DNA from 2 places in the Arthrobacter sp. Soil_C_49 genome. Region 2 is predicted to be linked to the other one. Evidence: riboswitches for the same ligand, from Rfam matches in the RefSeq annotation. Region 2 holds a riboswitch; the other holds the start of a gene.
The links. A riboswitch is a leader RNA that binds a small molecule or an ion and turns the genes downstream of it on or off. The one in region 2 is predicted to bind S-adenosylmethionine.
Positions count from the first base shown of each region.

Region 1: another riboswitch for S-adenosylmethionine. It lies ahead of metX (homoserine O-acetyltransferase MetX); the one in region 2 lies ahead of AC3A4Z_RS15710 (DUF1737 domain-containing protein).

Region 1 is NZ_JBDGJZ010000013.1:45,736-49,133, forward strand. Features, by position in the region: gene AC3A4Z_RS17910 (bifunctional o-acetylhomoserine/o-acetylserine sulfhydrylase) at 1-1,157, shown strand, start outside; SAM riboswitch class IV at 1,271-1,386, shown strand; gene metX (homoserine O-acetyltransferase MetX) at 1,399-2,514, shown strand; gene AC3A4Z_RS17920 (hypothetical protein) at 2,521-3,084, opposite strand; gene AC3A4Z_RS17925 (winged helix DNA-binding domain-containing protein) at 3,098-3,398, opposite strand, start outside.
Region 2 is NZ_JBDGJZ010000010.1:1,390-4,787, forward strand. Features, by position in the region: gene AC3A4Z_RS15700 (O-succinylhomoserine sulfhydrylase) at 1-1,065, opposite strand, end outside; gene AC3A4Z_RS15705 (rhodanese-like domain-containing protein) at 1,066-1,476, opposite strand; gene AC3A4Z_RS15710 (DUF1737 domain-containing protein) at 1,473-1,748, opposite strand; SAM riboswitch class IV at 1,762-1,876, opposite strand; gene opgC (OpgC domain-containing protein) at 2,220-3,398, shown strand, end outside.

The DNA of each region.
Region 1 (3,398 bases), on a different contig from region 2:
CCAGGATCGGCAACCCCACCCAGGAGGCCGTGGAACAGCGGATCGCCAGCCTGGAAGGCGGCCTGGGGGCCCTGCTGCTCAGCTCCGGGCAGGCCGCGGAGACATTCGCCATCCTTAACATCGCCGAGGCGGGAGACCACATCGTGGCCAGCCCAAGCCTCTACGGGGGCACCTACAACCTCTTCGCGCACACCCTGAAGAAGTTCGGTATCTCGGTCACCTTCGTGGCGGACCCGGACAACCTGGACCAGTGGCGGGACGCCGTGCAGCCCAACACCAAACTCTTCTTCGGTGAGGTGGTTTCCAACCCGCGGCAGGACGTGCTGGACATTGAAGGCGTGTCCCAGGTGGCGCATGAGGCCGGGGTGCCGCTGATCGTGGACAACACCCTGTCCACCCCGTACCTCATCCGCCCGCTCGAGTGGGGCGCTGACATCGTGGTGCACTCGGCCACCAAGTACCTGGGCGGCCACGGTTCTGCCATCGCGGGCGTCATCGTGGACTCCGGGAAGTTCGATTTCGGTAAGGACGCGGAAAAGTTCCCTGGGTTCAACACCCCGGACCCCACCTACAACGGGCTGGTCTACGCCCGCGACCTCGGCGCAGAGGGCGCGCTGGGCGCCAACCTGTCCTACATCCTCAAGGCCCGGGTCCAGCTCCTGCGCGACCTCGGCTCGGCGGTGTCGCCCTTCAACGCCTTCCTGATCGCCCAGGGGCTGGAGACGCTGAGCCTGCGGGTGGAGCGGCACGTGGCAAACGCCACCGAAGTGGCGCGCTGGCTGGAAGGAAGGGACGACGTCGAATCCGTCGCCTATGCTGGCCTGCCCTCCAGCCCCTGGTACGAGCGGGGCCGCAAGTACGGACCGAAGGGAACAGGCGCCATCGTCTCGTTCAACCTGGCCGGAGGGGCAGAGGCGGGCAAGCGCTTCGTGGACGCCCTTGAACTGCACTCGCACGTGGCCAACATCGGCGACGTCCGCTCCCTGGTGATCCATCCGGCGTCGACCACCCACAGCCAGCTTTCACCGGAACAGCAGGAAGTGGCCGGCGTGACGCCCGGACTGGTGCGGCTTTCCGTGGGCATCGAACACATCGATGACATCCTCGCGGACCTCGAAGCCGGCTTCAGGGCGGCCAAGGGAGCCAGCGGCGCCTGAGCGGCGCCCTGACTGCCGGCAGGAGCACCGGCAGGAGCAGCGGCGGCAACCGGGAAGTCACAACCAGTCACACTCTTGGCGGCGGGCGGGGGCTGTTTCGTACACTCAATGAAGGTCATGAGTGCCAGTGACAGCCCCGGCTTGCTGGCCGGCAACCCTCCTTCCGCGGTGGGGTGCCCCGGGTGAAGACCTGGCCTGCCGGTCAGACGGCGGCAGGCAAGCGCGTAGAAGAGGTCTTGCCATGACGGTTACCGTCACCCGTACCACCGTTCCCGAACACGGGATTGTCCGCTATGCCTCCATCGGGGGGCTGCAGCTCGAGGCAGGCGGCTACCTGCCGGACGTCACCCTCGCCTATGAAACCTGGGGCACGCTCAACGAGGACGGCAGCAACGCGGTCCTGATCGAGCACGCCCTCACCGGCAGCACGCACGTGACCCGCGGCGACACCGACGAAGAAGGCTGGTGGGAACAGCTCGCAGGACCGGGCGCTCCCGTGGACACGGACAGGTTCTTCGTCGTATCAATCAACATTGTGGGCGGCTGTTACGGCTCCACCGGGCCGTCCTCGCCCGCCCCTGACGGCAAGCCCTGGGGCTCCCGTTTTCCGCTGGTGACCCTCCGGGACAGCACCGCGGCAGAGGCCCGGCTGGCCGACCAGCTGGGCATCAGCAGCTGGTTCGCGGTGCTGGGCGGGTCCATGGGAGGCGCCCGTGCGCTGGAGTGGGCGGTGACGTATCCGGAACGCGTGCAGCGCTGCGCCGTGATTTCCGTGGGGGCCGCGAGCACCGCCGAGCAGATCGCCTTCGCCCAGGCGCAGACGCTGGCCATCCGCCAGGACGCCAACTTCAATGGCGGTGACTACTACGGCGGGCCGCTGCCGGAGGAGGGCCTGGCCCTGGCCCGGCGCATTGCCCACATCACCTACCGTTCGCCCCTTGAACTCGACGGACGCTTCGGCCGGGCACCCCAGGCCCCCGAATCACCGTTCCAGGGCGAGCAGCTCGCGGCACGAGGACGCTACCAGGTGGAGAGCTACCTGGACCATCAGGGCACCAAGCTGGTCCAGCGGTTCGACGCCAACAGCTACATCGCCATCACCGAAGCACTGATGAGCCACGACGTCTGCCGCGGCCGCGGGTCCCTGGAACAAACGCTGTCCCGTGCCGGCGCCCGCTTCTTTGTGGCCGCCGTGGATTCGGACCGGCTCTACTTCCCGTCCCAGTCCCTGGAACTGGCCCGCGCGCTCCCGGGAGACGTGGACGTCAACTTCATCGAGGCGCCCATCGGGCACGACGGATTCCTCACCGAAATCGGCCAGCTGGGGCACCAGCTCCGGACCAGCTTCCTGGTCTGACGGCTCCTAGCCGTTCATGATCTCGGTGCGGCGGGTCATGTATTCCTCCATGGAAAGCTCACCGTTGCTGTACTGCGTATCCAGTTCCGCCAGTTTGCGCGCGCGGTAGCCTTGCGGGGCCGACGGCGGCGGGGGAGTTGCAGGGACTGCGGGCTGCTGCGGGGCTTCTTCGCGCTGTCCCTGCTGCGGCTGCCCGGACTGTCCGTAGCCGGGCTGTCCAAACGTCGGCTCGCGGAAAGCCGGCTGCCCGTAGGGCGGGAACTGCTGGCCCGCCGGTGGGACGGGCGGGAGCGGTTGAACGGGCGGCAGGGGCTCGCCGGGGAGGGGCTGGGGCTGGTCAAGCTGGCGGAATCCGCCGCCGAAGTAGTCCTGCTGGGTGAAACCGTCCCGGGGCTGCTTGCTTTGCGGGCCGTTGGAGCCGGGGAACATCCCGCCGCCCGGAAACTGGTCCGGGTAGCGCCCCGTAAAGCTCTGCTCATGGTTCCTGCGGGCCACCGACTTCCGGTACATCCGCATGGCCATCGGGATCAGGAACGACAAGATAATGATCCAGAAAAACAAGTTGCTCACGGTGCCGTGCCTCTCATTGGTGTCCTTCCAGCTTAAGCCCGGGCTGCACGCGGACGGTGGGGAGTCCCATAAAAGCGCCGTACCGTTCCACAGCTGCCTGAACCGCCGCGGCCACGGGAGAACCCGGAGTTTCAGCCCCAGAGAGCCGGACATCGACTTCGCAGCGGCCGGGAAACAGCTTGTGCCGCCAGGAACCGGCCATCCGCCCGTCCAGCAGCACCACATGCATGGGCTCGCCCTGGAACGGGAAAGTCGGGGCGTTGCCTCCGAGGTAGTGCCGCGTGGCGGAATAGCCCATCACGTACTCGTCGTAG
Region 2 (3,398 bases):
ATGGGTGATCAGGGACTTGGAATCGCCGAGGTTGTTGGAGATGTCGATGATCCGCAAGGCATCCAGCAGCGCAAAAGCTGCCTCCTTGCCGGAGCGGCCGCCGGAGGGCGCAAGCTCAAGTGTGAGCACTGTGCCGCCGGCCTTCATCTGCTTGGCAGCGAGATCGTACTGCGGGTGGGACTTCAGCAGCGGGTACTTCACCCAGCTCACTGCGGGCTGCTGCTCCAGCCACTCGGCGATCCGCAGGGCGGAAGCGGAGGAGTGGTTCACGCGCAGGGCCATGGTCTCCAGGCCCTTGGTGAGGACCCAGGCGTTGAAGGCGGACAGCGACGGGCCGGTGTGGCGCATCAGCTGCTTGACTGGGCCCTCGATGAATTCCTTGGTGCCCAGGATGGCACCGCCCAGCACGCGGCCCTGGCCATCGATGTGTTTGGTGCCGGAGTAGACAATGACGTCCGCACCGAATTGCCCGCAGCGCTGCAGCAGGGGAGTGGCAAAAACGTTGTCCACAACCACGGTGGCGCCCGCTGCATGGGCGAGGTCGCTCACCGCAGCGATGTCCACGATCTCCTGCATGGGGTTGGACGGTGATTCGAAGAAAACAGCGGTGGTGGGCTGCGACAGAGCTGACCGCCACTGGTCCAGGTCCGGGCCGTCAACGAAGACGGTTTCCACGCCCCATCGCGGCAGGATCTCGTTGAGGATCACAAAGCAGGAGCCAAAGAGCGAGCGGGCGGCAACCACGCGGTCGCCGGCAGCCAGCAAGGCACCCAAGGCGGTGAAAACGGCGGACATGCCCGACGCCGTCGCAAAGCACGCCTCGGTGCCCTCGAGGAGGCGGAGCCGCTCCTGGAAGGTGGCCACGGAGGGGTTGCCATAGCGGGAGTAGACAAAGCGCTCGTCCTCGCCGGTGAAGGCCCGCTCGGCAGCGGCGGCGGATTCGTACACGAAGCCTGAATTCAGGAAGACAGCCTCGCTGGTTTCCTGGAAGTTGGTGCGGTCCAGTCCGCCGCGGACGGCCTGGGTGTCAGGGCTCCAGCCGGCGGCGTCTTCGTTGAAGGTCACTTAGTTCTTTCCCAGGTTGGTAGGGAGGCCGCGGTTCTTCCAGCCATTTACGGTTCGTTCGCCGTAGCGGTCCGGCTCGCCTTCGAAGCCCTCCAGCACGTTGTAGGAGGTAAACCCGGCCTGTGTGGCGGCGATGGCGGCGGCGATGGACCGCTGGCCGGAGCGGCAGAGGAACAGCAGTTCAGTGGAGCCATCCTCGGGGGCCTGCAGGCTCAGGTCCTTAAGGAAATCGGGGTTGGGGATGCCGCCCGGAAAGGTCCACTGGATGAACAGCGGATCGTTGTCCGTGGCCTTGGTGTCCGGGATGCCGATGTGCGCCCATTCGCCCTCGGTGCGCACGTCCACCAGGATGGCGCCCTGCTGCAGCTTGTCCCAGGCTTCCTGCGGCGTAAGGTCTCCTGCGTAGCTCATGCGTGGCCCTCCCCGGCGAACTCAAGGTCTTCGCCGAGTACAAGCTCGTCCACGGCGGTGGCTACAGCGGCGTCGGCGGAAGCGACGGCTGCCGGCAGGATCACGGCCTGCGCCACGATGGCAGTGAGGCCGTTGAACGTGACGGCCGGGCTTCCGTGCAGCACGTAGCCCTCTGCCAGGGCGGCGGAAATCCGCTCGCAGAAGGACCGGTCATCCGGCCCTGTGATGAGGCGGTAGGCCAGCTTTTCTTCGGGGGCAGGTGCGTCAGACATGACGGATCTCCTTCTCTCACGCTTGCAGCTCGAATCGGTCGATATGCCGAGTATTCACCTGAGGCACCCCGCCGCGAAAGGAGGGTTGCCGACCGGCCAGTCAGGGCTTGGCGCCGGTACTCATTACTCCCCAAAAACGTAACACTTGGCGCGCACTGCCGCACCGCCGTCGTCGTCATGTTCCGTAACTGAAGCAGCTTGGGCGCGTTACTGCCGTTTGCGGAACGGACGACGGCGGGAATCACCACGAGGCGGCGAAGCGCCTTACGCCTAACGGGGCTTCCCCGGAAGATAGTGTTTCTCATGGGGGGCACCGCCCCAGTCGTCGGAGAAAAATGCCCGGGGGTTCTCATCAGCACGCAACTAGCCGCAGGGCTGCAACACCATTCACGGCAACTTCCTCCGCCGAATTTCCGCTGGCCGCATCGGCGCCTGCCACTGCTCCGTGCGGGCGCTGCCCTGCTCGCGGCAATGCTGATTGCTGTCCTTGCGCTGGTGGTTCCCGCTGGAGCCGCCCGCGCTGCAGATGCCTTCCCGGATGAGGGTAAGCCGATGCTCGGAGCCGTCCTGGAATGGGGTGAGGATACGGCGGCCGGCTTCACGGAAAGGCTGGGGGCCTCCCCGGCGTTTTTCGGGCACGACATCGCCTTGCCGTTCCGCGCATCGGAGGAGAACGACATCCGGGGCTTCCTGGAGCAGTCCGGGGGCCAGGGCGCCCATGCGATGCTGACGGTGAAGCCCACTGTTCCGCTGGACCAGGTCACTGCTGACGCCGCCGCATCTTTCGTCGCCGAGGTCCGAAAGCTGGCCGTGAACTTCAAAGGCCAGCTGCTGGTCCGCTTCGCCCCGGACATGAATGCCAGTTGGGTGGAATGGGGCCAGCAGCCCGCCGCCTACCGGTCCGCCTTCCAAACCATTTCCGCGGCATTCGACGAAACTGACGGCGAGCGCACATCTATGGTGTGGGAGCCCTACCTAGGCAAGGACTACCCCTATGACCGGCACCGGAACGCCCCCGGACCAGGCAGCGAGGGCTTTGCCCTGCTGGATACCAACGGTGACGGCGTATGGAACGGTTCCGACGCGGCCTACGCCCCCTACTATCCCGGGGACGACGCCGTGGACTGGGTGGGCCTGACCGCCTTCCATGACGACACCGCCGGCGGCGCTCCCGTGAATACAGTGCCCCGGCAGAACGAACTGAAGGAGATGCTCACCACCTCCGGCGCGGAAAACTTCTACGCAACGTATGCGGCAGGGAAGGACAAGCCGTTCCTGCTGCATACCGCGGCCTTCTACAGCCCGGCCTCCGGCGGCGCTTCCGACCTGGACATCAAAGTGGGCTGGTGGGATCAAGTCCTGGATGCCGCCACGTCCACAGACTTCGCCAAGACGGCTGCAGTGGTCTGGGATGAGCGGACCAGCACCAGGGACATCGGCGTGGCAAGCATCGACTGGCTGCTCACCGGAAACCCTGCAGTTGCGGCCGCCGCCCGTGACCGGCTGGAGGCTTCCCCCATGGTCACCGGGCCTGTTACCGACATCGCCGCCGGAGCGGGATACGTCCGTGCCAACACGCTTGCGGGGGCCGCTGCCTGGACGGTGGGAGCGGCATTGATCATCCTCCTGGTGGCGCTGTGGCAGATCCCC